Regions from separate parts of the Cryobacterium sp. TMT1-19 genome, predicted to be linked through region 2. Evidence: predicted binding sites of a transcription regulator. Region 2 holds the regulator's gene; each other region holds the start of a gene.
The links. The regulator HrcA, encoded in region 2, represses chaperone genes, less so after heat shock. The targets are predictions, from matches to a motif close to TTNGCACTCGNNNNNNNCGAGTGCNAA.
Positions count from the first base shown of each region.

Region 1: groL (chaperonin GroEL) is a predicted target of HrcA. The motif match lies at 3,200-3,226, and genes of this name have one in related genera.
Region 3: groES (co-chaperone GroES) is a predicted target of HrcA. The motif match lies at 1,139-1,165, and genes of this name have one in related genera.

Region 1 is NZ_SOHB01000021.1:149,900-154,559, forward strand. It holds gene E3T40_RS05490 (nitroreductase family protein) at 1-3, opposite strand, end outside; gene msrB (peptide-methionine (R)-S-oxide reductase MsrB) at 7-408, opposite strand; gene E3T40_RS05500 (DUF3263 domain-containing protein) at 600-911, shown strand; gene E3T40_RS05505 (LytR C-terminal domain-containing protein) at 974-1,552, shown strand; gene E3T40_RS05510 (cold-shock protein) at 1,765-1,968, shown strand; gene E3T40_RS05515 (DUF3048 domain-containing protein) at 2,126-3,139, shown strand; gene groL (chaperonin GroEL) at 3,271-4,660, shown strand, end outside.
Region 2 is NZ_SOHB01000028.1:76,654-81,313, forward strand. It holds gene E3T40_RS07395 (HIT domain-containing protein) at 1-185, opposite strand, end outside; gene E3T40_RS07400 (16S rRNA (uracil(1498)-N(3))-methyltransferase) at 208-948, opposite strand; gene dnaJ (molecular chaperone DnaJ) at 955-2,073, opposite strand; gene hrcA (heat-inducible transcriptional repressor HrcA) at 2,140-3,177, opposite strand; gene E3T40_RS07415 (DUF4870 domain-containing protein) at 3,345-3,791, shown strand; gene E3T40_RS07420 (DUF4870 domain-containing protein) at 3,828-4,205, shown strand; gene hemW (radical SAM family heme chaperone HemW) at 4,208-4,660, opposite strand, start outside.
Region 3 is NZ_SOHB01000021.1:39,252-43,911, forward strand. It holds gene E3T40_RS04975 (methyltransferase domain-containing protein) at 1-1,112, opposite strand, end outside; gene groES (co-chaperone GroES) at 1,240-1,536, shown strand; gene rarD (EamA family transporter RarD) at 1,638-2,567, shown strand; gene E3T40_RS04990 (ABC transporter substrate-binding protein) at 2,614-3,345, shown strand; gene E3T40_RS04995 (ABC transporter substrate-binding protein) at 3,471-4,660, shown strand, end outside.

The DNA.
Region 1 (4,660 bases), on a different contig from region 2:
CAATGCTTACTCGACCGGCTTGAAATTGAGCGAGATGGAGTTCATGCAGTACCGGTCGCCGGTGGGCGTTCCGAATCCGTCGTCGAAAACGTGGCCCAGGTGCGAGCCGCACTTCGCACAGCGCACCTCGGTGCGCACAACGCCGAGGGTGCGGTCTTCGAGGAGTTCAACGGCCTCGGGACGCACCGATTCGTAGAAGCTCGGCCAGCCGCAACCGGAGTCGAACTTCGTGCCGCTCTTGAACAGCTCGGCATTGCAAGCCCCGCAGGTGTAAATCCCGGAGCGGCCCTCATCGAGGAGCTCGCCGGCCCACGCCCGCTCGGTGGCGGCGCCGCGAAGTACGGCGTACTGCTCGGGGTTCAGCTCCGCGCGCCACTGCGCATCCGACTTCTCGACCTCGTAGTCCATGTTCCGTTCCTCCCTGCTCGACCCCGGAGAGGCCGAAATCTGTCCGTATCAACACTAAACTCGCCAGACCGCGGCGGTATTCCTCGATCAGGAGATAGGCAGGTTTTTCCACCTTGGACAGCACGGCACGACGGCCCAGCGAGTACGCAGGCATCGACAATTAGGATTGCAGAGATCGAGGGAGGTGGCACGTGGACGGAACTCCCGGTTCGTCGACTCCCGCGGAGCCTACCTCGGAGTCCTCCTCGCCGGCAGACTTGTCCGCTCGCGACCGGTTGATCCTCGCCTTCGAGCGGCAGTGGTGGAAGCATGCCGGCGCCAAGGAACAGGCGATCCGGGCCGAGTTCGGCCTCTCGGCCGCCCGGTACTATCAACTACTGGGGGTTGTGATCGACTCGCCGCTGGCCCTGGCCCACGACCCGATGCTGGTGAAACGCCTGCAGCGGATGCGCGACGCCCGGTCGCAGGCAAGGGAGCGCCGGTCGCTACAGTCCACCGATTGACTCCCTAACCTGCACCCTTCCCGTGTCTCATCACCACCACAAAGGATCTGACCAGCCTCACGATGCCGAACTCCTACGCGAAAGACCGCTTCGACCACCTCCCGCACTCCCTGGAGCGGGTGGGGGCCCACCGCGCGCCCGGCAAGAAAGGGCGCGGCTGGGTCGCAGTGTGGTGGTCTCTCGGCGCAACCGTGCTGCTGGTCGGCATCGGAGTCGTCGGCCTGGCCGTCCTGAACAACAACCTGAACTTCGAGTTGCCGGGCACGGCGACGACTGCTGACAGCGCGGCCGAGCCGAGCGCCACTCCGAGTGACACTCCGGCGCCGGTGCCGACGCCGGCCGCGACCGTGGACCCTGACTCGACCGTGACCGTTTTGAACGGGACCGCCGGCGAGGGGATCGCCCGGTCCGTTGGCGATGTCCTCGAGGCGGAGGGCTGGACGATCGAAGAGCTGGACAACGCGAGCACGGAGGATGTGCAAACCACGACGGTTTACTACGCCGACGCGGCCCTGGAGGGAGCGGCCCGCGGAGTCGCGGAGTCACTGCCCGGCTCGGAGGTGCTGCTTTCAAGCGATTTCGCCGATTCCGCAGCGGACCTGACCGTTGTCGTCGGCGCCGACTACGAGCCGGCCGAATAGCCGTCGCCTATACGTCGGGCGCTCGTGCGTCAACCCCCTTTCGTTCTTCCGGAGCTTCCGTAAATTGAGCATTGGTCCCTCATTTTGTTTGTCCGGGCGTTCTCGCAGGAGACGTATTCCATCGGTCGAATGCAATGGACGCAATCCCTGCGCCAGGCCCGGTACGGCCAACGGGCGCGTGTCGACGAATTCACAGCAACAAGGAGTTATACATGGCGAACGGAACCGTCAAATGGTTCAACGCTGAAAAGGGTTTCGGCTTCATCACCGTCGATGGAGGTGGCCAGGACGTCTTCGTCCACTACTCGGCCATCGACATGCACGGCTACAAGGTTCTGGAAGAGGGACAGCACGTCATCTTCGAACTGGGTACAGGGGCAAAGGGGCCCCAGGCAGAAGCGGTTCGTCCGATCTGATCCAGCGGGGGATGTTCCAGCGGTCGACCGAAGAGTCGAGTCGCTCCCGGGTATGTGTGCGCGGCAGTGCAGCCGCGTTAGGGTTTGGGGCGTGACAACGAAAATAGTGGTTCAAGCGCAGCGACGAAGTGCGGCACCGAGAATTCGGTCCATCCGGATGCTCGGGGTCGTCCTTCTGCCGACCCTTCTGCTGGTCTCCGCATGCGCAAGTGACGCGCCGAAGCCGCCGACAAGCTCGACCAGCACGCCCTGGAACTCCACCTTCGAGTCGGCCGCAGACCCGGCGGTCGCCCCATTGCGTGGCACGAGTGTGCCGGCCGGGAGCCTCCAGAACCCTGCCCTCTCGGTGAAGATCGACAACCACGAAGCGGCCAGGCCGCAGCTCTCTCTCGAGCGCGCCGACATCGTCTTCGAAGAACTGGTCGAGGGCGGGCTGACCCGTTATGTCGCGGTCTGGCATTCCGACGTGCCCGAACTCGTCGGGCCGGTGCGATCGATCCGACCCATGGACCCGGACATCATCGCGCCCTTCGGCGGGATCGCGGCTTATTCCGGCGGCCAACAGAAATTCATCGACCTGATGGACGCGACGGATGTCGTCAGCGCCGCCTTCGATACCGACGACACCGGCCTCTTCGCGCGTTCGGATGACCGGGAAGCCCCGCACAACGTCATCCTCCAGGCCTCAGCGCTCGTCGCGCGGAACGCCACCGTGCCGCCGCCGAACCAGCAATTTGCCTACTCCGCGACCGTGCAGGGATCGTCCGCGGCCGTCGACGGCGCGCCCGTCGCGGCGATCAACTCCACCTTCTCCACCGCCCGTTGGCCCGGCTGGACGTGGGATGCGGCCGGTGCTGCCTACCTGCGCTCGCAGGAGGGCGCACCTGACCTCGACGCCACCGGTGCGCAGCTGCGGGCGACCAACGTCCTGGTCCTGCGGGTCGCGATCGACGGCACCTACGGAGATGTTCCCACGACGACAATGATCGGTTCGGGGGAAGCCTGGGTCTCGGCCGGCGGCAAGTCCGTGCATGCGGTCTGGTCCAAGGCCGACCAGACCGCCCCCATCCGTCTCGTCGATGACTTCGGCGTGACGATTCGTCTCGCCGCCGGTAACACCTGGATCGAGCTGGTGCCGTCGGACCGAGGCACGGTTGTGCTGGTGCCGTAGCCGCGGCTGCGGCACCTTGCCGTTCACTTGCACTCTCGACCCCAGAGTGCCAGAATCAACTTGGCACTCTCTCTGTTTGAGTGCCAACCCATCACCGTTTTGGTAACGTCCGGGAGGGACGAGAAACACATATGGCAAAGATCATTGCTTTCAACGAAGAGGCCCGTCGCGGCCTTGAGCGTGGCCTGAACATCCTCGCTGACACTGTCAAGGTCACCCTCGGCCCGCGCGGACGTAACGTGGTGCTGGAAAAGAAGTGGGGCGCTCCCACGATCACCAACGATGGCGTGTCCATCGCCAAGGAGATCGAACTCGACGACCCGTACGAGAAGATCGGTGCCGAGCTCGTCAAGGAGGTCGCCAAGAAGACCGATGACGTCGCGGGCGACGGAACCACCACCGCCACCGTCCTGGCTCAGGCGCTCGTTCGTGAAGGCCTGCGCAACGTCGCGGCCGGAGCAGACCCGATCAGCCTCAAGCGTGGCATCGAGAAGGCCACGGCCGCCGTGATCGCTGAGCTCATCGCCAACGCCAAAGAGGTCGAGACCAAGGAAGAGATCGCGGCCACCGCTTCCATCTCCGCCGGTGACGCCGAAATCGGCGCCATCATCGCCGAGGCCATCGACAAGGTCGGCAAGGAGGGTGTTGTCACCGTCGAGGAGTCGAACACTCTCGGCACCGAGCTCGAGCTCACCGAGGGCATGCGCTTCGACAAGGGCTTCCTGTCCGCCTACTTCGTGACCGACCCCGACCGTCAGGAAGCGGTCTTCGAAGACCCCTACATCCTGATCGTCAACTCCAAGGTCTCCAACATCAAGGACTTGCTCCCCATCGTGGACAAGGTCATCCAGACCGGCAAGCAGCTCCTCATCATCGCCGAGGACGTCGACGGCGAGGCCTTGGCCACGCTCGTGGTGAACAAGATCCGCGGAATCTTCAAGTCGGTCGCCGTCAAGGCTCCCGGCTTCGGTGACCGTCGCAAGGCCCAGCTGCAGGACATCGCCATCCTCACCGGTGGACAGGTCATCAGCGAAGAGGTCGGTCTCAAGCTTGAGAACGTCACGCTTGACCTCCTCGGCAACGCGCGCAAGATCGTCATCACCAAGGACGAGACCACCATCGTCGAAGGCGCCGGAGACCCCGAAGCCATCGCCGGACGTGTCCAGCAGATCCGCAGCGAGATCGAAAACACCGACAGCGACTACGACCGCGAGAAGCTCCAGGAGCGTCTCGCCAAGCTCGCCGGCGGAGTCGCAGTCATCAAGGCCGGCGCCGCGACGGAGGTTGAGCTCAAGGAGCGCAAGCACCGCATCGAGGATGCCGTCCGCAACGCGAAGGCTGCCGTCGAAGAGGGCATCGTCGCCGGTGGTGGCGTTGCGCTGATCCAGGCCGGCAAGACCGCGTTCGAGAAGCTCGAGCTGGTCGGCGACGAGGCAACGGGAGCGAACATCGTCAAGGTTGCCATCGACGCTCCACTCAAGCAGATCGCCCTCAACGCCGGCATGGAGCCGGGCGTTGTCG
Region 2 (4,660 bases):
CCGGCCGCGAGCTCGACCACGTTGCTGTACTCGGATGTTTTCGGCGTGATGACGACATGCACGGGCGCCTGCGGGGCGATGTCGGTGAAGGCGATGATCCGTTCGGTTTCGGCGACGATGGTCGCCGGGACCTCGCGCGCGGCGATGCGAGTGAAGATGGACGGTTCTTGGCCGGTGGAAGACATATCTCTATCTTAAGCTCACGCGCTACCAGCGGCCGAGCGTCACGTTCAGGATGGAGAGGGCGGCCGGGCCGGCGGTGGAGGTGCGCAGCACATTGTCGCCCAGGCGCACCCGGGTGGCGCCTGCCTGCTCGAGCAGGGTCAGCTCGGCCGGGGAGATGCCGCCCTCGGGTCCGACGACGAGCAGGATATCCCGGTCGTCGGTCGGCGCCGCCTGCGAGGTCAGCCGTTCGCTCGCGGTGGGCTCCAGCAGCAGCATCCGGGTAGTGCCGGCCAGCTCGGCCAGCATTTTGGTGCTCGCCGGTTCCCCGACCGTGGGCAGCCACGCGCGAATCGACTGTTTCGAGGCCTCGCGCACGATGCTGGACCAGCGATCCCGGCCCTTCTTGATTTTGGCTCCCTCCCAGCGCGTCACGGAGCGGGATGCGGCCCACGGGATCACCCCGTCGATGCCGAGCTCCGTGGCCGCCTGCACAGCCAGTTCGTCCCGGTCTCCCTTGGCGAGAGCCTGGACCAGACGGATGCGCGGCGTCAGCAGCGCGGTCACGGTCACCGTCTCGACGCGCAGGGTCAGCAGCCTCGCATCTGCGTCAACGACGGTGGCGGCGAGCATGAGCCCGGCCCCATTCCCGATCCGCAGGCGCTCGCCCGGGCGCACCCGGCTGACGGTGACCGCGTGCCGGGCCTCGGCGCCGCCGATGCCGACGACCGCCCCCGGCACGCAATCGGCGGCGTGGAGCGCCTCATCGATGAAGAAGTGTGCCATCGACGCCTAGCCGCGAAACCGATCGCGCAGCTTGGCGAAAAGTCCCTGCTGGAAGGCGCTGAGGGCAGGAGCCGGCGCCTTGTGGCGGGCCGCAAAGGCCTCGATCAGCTCCCGCTCCTTGTGGTCGAGACGGGTCGGCGTGACCACGTGCACGCCGACCTTCAGGTCGCCGCGTCCGTTCCCGCGCAGGCGGGTGACGCCGCGGTCCTTGACCGTGATGATCTCGGCGCTCTGCGTGCCCGGCCTGAGCTCGACCTCGATGTCGCCGTCGAGCGCCTTGACGGTCGCGGACCTGCCGAGGATGGCATCCGTCATCGGCACCTCGAGGGTGCAGAGCAGGTCGTCGCCGTCACGGCTGAACACGTCGTGGTGGCGCACCTTCATCTCAAGGTAGAGGTCGCCGTTGGGACCGCCGGCCGGACCTGCCTCGCCGCTGCCAGGCATCTGCAGGCGCAGGCCCGTGTCGACCCCCGCCGGGATGTCGACGGGGACCGTGCGACGCGCTCGCACGCGGCCCTGGCCCTGGCAGGTGACGCAGGGAGTGGCGATGATCGTTCCGTAGCCGCGGCAGGAACCGCAGGGGCTGCTCGTCATGACATTGCCGAGCAGCGACCGCACGGCGCGCTGGATGGTGCCGGTGCCGTGGCAGATGTCGCAGGTGACGGGCGCGGTGCCCGGCTGGCAGCACGTGCCGCTGCAGGTCGCGCACATGATGGCCGTGTCGACCTCGAGCTCCCGGTGCGTGCCGAAGATGATCTCATCGAGGTCGAGGTCGACCCGGATCAGGGCGTCCTGGCCGCGCTCTCGGCGCGACCGAGGCCCGCGGCTGGATCCCCCGCCGCCGAAGAAGGTCTCGAAAATGTCGCCGAAGTTGCCGAAGTTGCCGTCGAAACCGGCGCCTCCGCCGCCGCCCGAGCGGCCGTTGCCGCCACGGTCGTAGTTGTCGCGTTGCTTGACGTCGCTGAGCACGTCGTAGGCGTGCGTGACGGATTTGAAGCGCTCGGATGCATCCGCGCCCGGGTTCACGTCGGGGTGCAGCTGCCGGGCCAGCCTGCGGTAGGCCTTCTTGATCTCGTCGGTCGAGGCGTCGCGGGCAACGCCGAGTACTTCGTAATGGTCAGCCAAAGCTGGCTCTCCTAGGTCTGTTCTGAAATGTGGTGTTCCGCCGGCTTCTGGGCCGAGGGGAACTGGTCAATTCTCGCCGAGAAGGCGTGAAAGGTAGCGGGCGACCGCACGGACGGCCGCCATGTTGTTCGAGTAATCCATCCGAGTGGGGCCGAGCACGCCGAGGCGCGCCAGGTTGCCGCCCTGCGAGGAGTAGCCGCTGGTGAGCACGGATGTCTCGGCCAGACCGAACGAAGCATTCTCCCGGCCGATACTGACGGACACGCCGTGCTGGTCAGAGGCCATCTCGCCGAACAGCCGCAGAAGCACGACCTGTTCCTCGATGGCCTCGAGCACCGGGAAAATGCTGCCGGTGAAGTCTTCCTCGGTGCGCACGAGGTTGGCGGCGCCGGCCATCACGAGCCGGTCCTGCCTGTTCGCGCCGACCTGGTCCCGCAGGGTGCCGGTGATCAGATCCACCGCCTCCTGCTGCTCAATCGGGCCGAGGCCGGAGCCGGCGGTGAGAGAGCTGCCGGTAAGGGTGCTGGCGGCCTCGCTCATGCCGAGCCCGACCAGGGCAGAATTCAACCGGGTGCGCAGTTCGATCAGAACGGGTTCAGCCAGAGGCCGGGGCAGGTCGACGACGCGTTGCTCGACCCGTCCGGCATCCGTGATCAGAACCGACAGGAGGCGAGTCTCGGACAGGGGCACCAGTTCGATGTGGCGCACCTTCGCGCGGGACAGCGACGGATACTGCACCAGGGCGACCTGATGGGTGAGCTGCGAGAGCAGCCGCACGCTGCGGGCCAGCACCTCGTCGAGGTCGGCCGACTGACCGAGGAACGTCTCGATGGCTTGGCGCTGCGCCGCCGAGAGCGGGCGCAGATCGGCGAGGTGGTCGACGAACAGACGGTAGCCCTTATCGGTGGGGATGCGGCCCGACGAGGTGTGCGGAGCCGCGATCAACTCTTCCTCTTCGAGCAGGGCCATGTCGTTGCGGATCGTGGCCGCCGAGACCCCGAAGGAATGCCGGTCGACGATAGATTTGGAACCGACGGGTTCGCGGGAGGCTACATAGTCCTGAACGATCACACGCAGGACTTCGAGACTGCGATCGGACACCATGGCGCTCGCCTCCTCCCAGCGTCGCGAGTGCAGCATCGATTGGCACTCGCGGTATGTGACTGCCAATCATACCGCGACCGGCTGGGCTTACCCATTGCTCCCCAATGTTGGGGCGCAGTAACTTAGGCATGTAGCACCTCTTCCCCGGTGCACTGAAAGGCATGATCATGAGTAATTTCACTGGTCCCGGACCCGATGATCCGTACCAGGGCCAACGGCCGCCGCAACCGCCCTACCAGCCTGCCGCCCCGGGACCGTCGGCACCCCTGACGGAGGCGGATGACCGCCAATGGGCGTCCCTCGCACATCTGGGCGGGATCCTCATGTTCGTGCCGTCCCTGGTGCTGTGGCTGCTCTTCAAGGACCGCGGACCTCTGACCAGCGTCGAGGCGAAGGAAGCGCTCAACTTTCAGATCACGCTTCTGATCGGCTACTTCGCGATCAACTTTTTTGCGACGGTCATCGGCTTCCTCACATTCGGCATCGGCGGCGTCATCGGCGGTCTCGCCTGGGTGCTGTACATCCTCGGTGTTGTCTTCTCGGTGCTCGGCTACCTCCAGGCGAAGGACGGCAACCACTACCGGTACCCGTTCGCCCTGCGCCTGATCAAGTAGCCCGGCGCACTCGGTTTTTCTTCAGAAGGAGCACCAATGACCAATTCCACCCCACCGCCGCCCGCCAACCCGAACCAGGCTCCCACCCCGATGAACCCGGCCGACGAAAAACTGTGGGCCACCCTCGTGCACGTCGGCGGCATTCTGTTCTATTTCGTGCCGGCCCTGATCGGCTACATCGTGCTCAAGGACCGCGGCCCGTTCATCCGGGCGCACACCGCGACCGCACTGAACTTCCAGCTCACGCTCCTGATCGCCTACGCGGTCGGCGGCGTCCTGACGATCATCCTCGTCGGCTACCTCGTTCTCCTGGCTGCCTCCGTTCTGATGGTCGTGTTCGGCATCTTGGCCGCTTTGGCCGCAAACCGGGGCGAGTACTACACGTATCCGCTGTCGATCAAGTTCGTGAACTGAGTTCAGTCGGCAAGCAGGCGGCGCACGACGGCATCCGCCAGGAGGCGTCCTCTGAGGGTCAGTTCGATCGAGCCGAAGAGGGCTGCTTTCGCGTCGATGAGTTCGTCGGCGATGAGTCCCGCCACCTCGTGGCGCCTGAGCGGGCTGAGCGAGTCGATGGGGATACCCTCGCGGATTCGGGTGAGCAAGAGCACCCGCTCCACCTCCTGAGTGGCCGCATCGAGGGTCTCCCGCCCGGCGGCCGGTGAGTCGCCGGCGCGAATCCGATCGCCGTAGGCCGACGGATGCTTGACGTTCCACCAGCGCACCCCACCGATGTGGCTGTGGGCTCCGGGCCCCACACCCCACCAGTCCTGGCTGCGCCAGTAGGCGAGGTTGTGGCGCGAGCGGTGCGCGTCATCCGTCGCCCAGTTGCTGACCTCATACCAGCCGTAGCCTGCCGAGGACAGTAGGTC
Region 3 (4,660 bases), on a different contig from region 2:
TTGAGCTTCAGTCGGGTGCGCAGGGTGGCCGGGTCGACGTCCACGCCGCGTTTCTTGATCTCGAGAGTGCCGATGCGGCGTTCCTGTAGGGCCAGCCGCAGCTTCTTCTCGTCGACCGGCAGCACCTCGAGCACCCGGAATGCGGTGGCGAAGGGCGTGCGTTGCAGGGTCTCGGAGGTGAGGTACGCGATCCCCTCGCTCAGCATCGACGCGTCGAGCGACCGGGCCAGGTCCCCGATCAGACGGGCACGGATGATCGCGCCGTCCGGCTCGTACAGGTAGTCGCCCAGCGCTCCCACCGGGGCATCCGTGCTGTCGTGGGGCGCGGTCAGTTCGTGGATCCCGGTCCGGCCGAGCAGCAGGGCGGAACGACGGATGCCGGCGCGCGCCAGTGCTCCGAACCACAGCCCCATCTCCACGAGCTTGCCGTCCACGGAGACCCACTGCGACTCGGCCTCCGCGGGGATCAGCTCGCGGTCGTGGCCCGGCCCGAGCTTGACGCCGACGGGCATCCGCTCACTGAGACCGAAGACAAAATCGAGGTGCGGGGAGTAGTCCTCCGGCCGGGTCAGGCGCGAGGTGTTGGAGTGCCCGGCGGTGCGCCGGGCCGGGTCGAGCCAGGCGGCGTCGAAGCCGGCCAGGTCGACGTCTTCCGCGGACGAGTGCAGCACGCTCGCGTTCTCGAACGGAGCCAGGTTGTAGCTGGCGACGGTCGCGGTCACCTCGTCGGCGTCCACCCCCGTCACCGTGAGGTCCATGGCGGCCAGTGCCATGGCGTCGCCTCCGATGCCGCAGCCGAGGTCGACGACCCGGTTCAGGGACGCGCCCGCGAAGCGGCCGGCGTGCAGCGCCGCCACCCGCAGCCGGGTGGCCTGCTCGAGGCCGGCCTCCGTAAACAGCATGCGGCCTGCGAACTCGCCGAACTTGGGCACGGCCCTGGCTCGGAGCCGGGACTGGCTGAGCACCGCGGTGACCAGGTCGGGGCTGTGTCCGGCCTTGCGGAGTTCGCTCACCGCCCGCACGACGTCGGCGGCCGCGTCGTACGGCGGCAACGAGTCCAGCAGGCGCAAACCGCCCGGCGATAACAGCTCGACGAGCTCTGAGCGTTCCATCGTGCAAACCTATCAACACGACGCATCTGGCACTCACGTTGCGTGAGTGCCAGATGCGCCCTAAACTCGTCTTGGCACTCTCGCTGTGAGTCTGCTAACTATGTCTTAGCTAAGAAAGAGGTCAACCGTGTCGGTCTCCATCAAGCCGCTCGAGGATCGCATCGTCATCAAGCAGGTCGACGCAGAGCAGACCACCGCATCAGGTCTGGTCATTCCTGACACCGCCAAGGAAAAGCCCCAGGAGGGCGAAGTTGTCGCAGTCGGCCCCGGCCGCATTGACGACAACGGCAACCGCATTCCACTCGACGTCGCCGTCGGCGACAAGGTGATCTACTCCAAGTACGGTGGAACCGAAGTCAAGTTCGGTGGTGAGGACCTCCTCGTCCTGTCGGCCCGCGACGTGCTCGCAGTCGTCGTTCGCTAGCCACACCCACCTAACGGTAGAATCCCGGATGGCCCTGGCCATCCGGGATTCGTCGTTAAGAAAGGTCCGCTGTGGCGCAAGACCCTCTTTCACGCGGGAGAATCCGCGCGGCCCGCCCGGCGCGGTCGGAGCAGAGCAAGGGACTGATCTACGCGGTCCTCGCCTACGCCCTCTGGGGCGCGCTGCCGCTCTACTTTCTGCTCCTCGCGCCCAGTGGTGCCTTCGAGATCGTGGCCTGGCGGGTTCTCTTCTCCCTGGTGTTCTGCGCATTGCTGATCACGGTCACGCGCAAGTGGAAGTCCCTCCTCGCGCTGCTGCGGAGGCCCCGCATCGTGTTCACCATGGGTCTGGCCGGCCTCCTGATCTTCGTCAACTGGCAGACCTACGTCTTCGCCGCCCTCAGCGGCCACGTGGTCGAGGCAGCCCTCGGCTACTTCATCAACCCGATCGTGACCGTGTTCCTCGGCGTCATTCTGCTGCGCGAGCGGCTGCGCCCGCTGCAGTGGGTAGCCGTGGGAATCAGCCTCGGGGCCGTCGTCGTGCTCACCGTCGGCTACGGCTCGCTGCCGTGGGTGTCACTCATCCTCGCGTTCTCGTTCGGATTCTACGGATTGATCAAGAAAAGGGTCGGCCGTGACGTCGATGCTGTCGCCGGACTCACCCTGGAAACGGTCTGGCTCGCACCCATCGCCGTGGTGCAGCTGATGGTGGTGGCCGCCGTCTCCGGTCTCACCTTCGGAAGCGTGTCCACCTGGCATACCGTGGGGCTGCTGGCAGCAGGTGTTGTGACCGCCGTGCCGCTGTTGTTCTTCGCCGCCGCGGCCCGGCGCCTGCCTCTGACCTACATGGGTCTGATCCAGTACTTCGCTCCGATCCTGCAGTTCCTGGTCGGCGTCTTCGTGCTGCTCGAGCCCATGCCGCCCGAGCGCTGGGTCGGTTTCGCACTGGTCTGGGTGGCGCTGGTCCTTCTCACGACCGACATGGTCCTCACCGGACGCGCGCCCCGGCGTGCGTCCCTTGAACCGGTCTGAGCCCCGCTACGCTCAGGGACGCACCTCGTACGTGAAAGGACACCGGATGCGCACTGCGTCGACTTCCCTGCCCGTCCTCCTCGTCGGGGCGCTCGCCTGCGTACTCCTGCTGTCCGGATGTAGGGCTGAGGTCGCGCCGCCCGTAGTCGAGCCCGCTGCCGCCGCGTCCGTCGTGCTGGCTCCGTCCGGTGACGGGACCGTGCGCCTCGGAACCCTGTTCCCCATGACGGGCCCGTCGGCGGCCAGTGGTGCGGCACAGGTGGCCGGCTCCGAACTGGCCGCCCGCGAGATCACCGAGCAGGGCCGCATTCTCGGCACTCCGATCGAGATCATCCACCGCGACTCCGCCGTCGACCCGGCGACGTCGCTGACCGACTTGTTGGCCCGTGGCGTCGACGTCGTGCTGTGGGACGCCTCCGTTCCGATGCCGGGCGATCTGGCCGCCACCGTCGCGGCGGCGCCGGTGGTACTGCTGTGGCTCGGCGACTTCGCGAACGGGGGCACGCCGCTGGCCGCCAGTGACGGCTTCGCTGCGCGCCTGCGCACCCTCGATCCAGGGCTGGTCGACACTGCCGGCGGCGGTGAAGCCTATGACGGAGTCGTCCTGAGCGCCCTGGCCGCAGCACGGGCCGGAGACGACGGTGCGGCGTCGATCAGGCCCGCTCTCGACCAGGTCAGTACCGGGGCGTTCGCCTGCGCATCCTGGGGAGAATGTGCGGCCGCGCTGGCCGATGCGCAACAGATCGCGTATCAGGGCGTCACCGGCCGCCGATCGTAACGATTTGGTCTGCGTTACACGGATGTAACACGGTTTTCTTGTTTCGCGCGATTCCTGTCAATAATGTGACAGAACGGCAGTCAATCGACCGCTGTCATTTCTCATTCCTAGTCCCAAGGAGCAACATGAGCGTATTCGCGAAGGCCTCGGCCTCCCGTTCAGTTCGGGCAGTCGTCACTGGAGTCGCCCTGGTGGGCGTCAGTGCACTTCTGCTCACCGGCTGCAGCAGCAACACCGCTGAGCCGGCTGCATCGGAAGCCCCCGCCGCGAGCGGAGACGCCCAGGCCATCACGGCCGGCGACCGCGACCTGACCCTGAAGATCGGCACCATCCTTCCCCAGAGTGGTGCCCTGGCCTTCCTCGGCCCGCCCGAAGAAGCCGGCGTCGCCCTGGCCGTCAAGGACATCAATGACGCGAACCTCGGCTTGACCGTTGAGGCCATCTTCCGTGACTCCGGCGACACCACGACGGACACCGCGACCGGTTCGGTGACCGACCTTCTCTCGCAGAAGGTTTCCGCCATCATCGGCGCGGCATCCTCCGGCGTCTCCAAGACCGTGATCGACCAGATCACCGGCGCGGGCGTCGTGCAGTTCTCCCCGGCCAACACCTCGGCGGACTTCACGAAGTACGCCGACAAGGACCTCTACTGGCGCACCGCCCCGTCCGACCTGCTGCAGGGTGAAGTCCTGGGCACCCAGATCGCCGACGACGGCAACAGCACCCTCGGCCTGATCGTGCTCAACGACTCGTACGGCACCGGCCTGGCCGAGTCCACCACGACCGCCTTTGAGGCTGCGGGCGGCGAGGTCGTCGCCACGTCCCTGTTCAACGAGGGTGACTCCAACTTCGCCGCTCAGATCTCCGAAGTGACTGCCGCCAACCCCGACGCGATCGCCCTGATCACGTTCGACCAGGCCAAGGTCATCACCCCCGCACTGGTCGGCTCCGGCTACCCCGGTGGCAACCTGTACTTCGTGGACGGCAACCTGTCCGACTACAGCAAGGACTTCGACGCCGGCATCATCACCGGTGCCAAGGGCACGCTGCCCGGCCTCGACGTGGGAACCCTCGGCGACTTCACCGATCGTCTCAAGGAGATCGACCCCACCCTGACCGACTTCAGCTACGCGGCAGAGTCTTACGACGCCGTCATGCTCGTCGCGCTGGCTGCCTACGCGGCCAACGACGTCTCGGGTGAGGCCATCTCCAAGCACCTCCGCCAGGTCTCTGGGGGAACCGGCGACGGCACCACGGTCTCCGACTTCACCGCGGCGGCTAAGGCCCTCGCGGCCGGCGACCAGGTCGACTACGA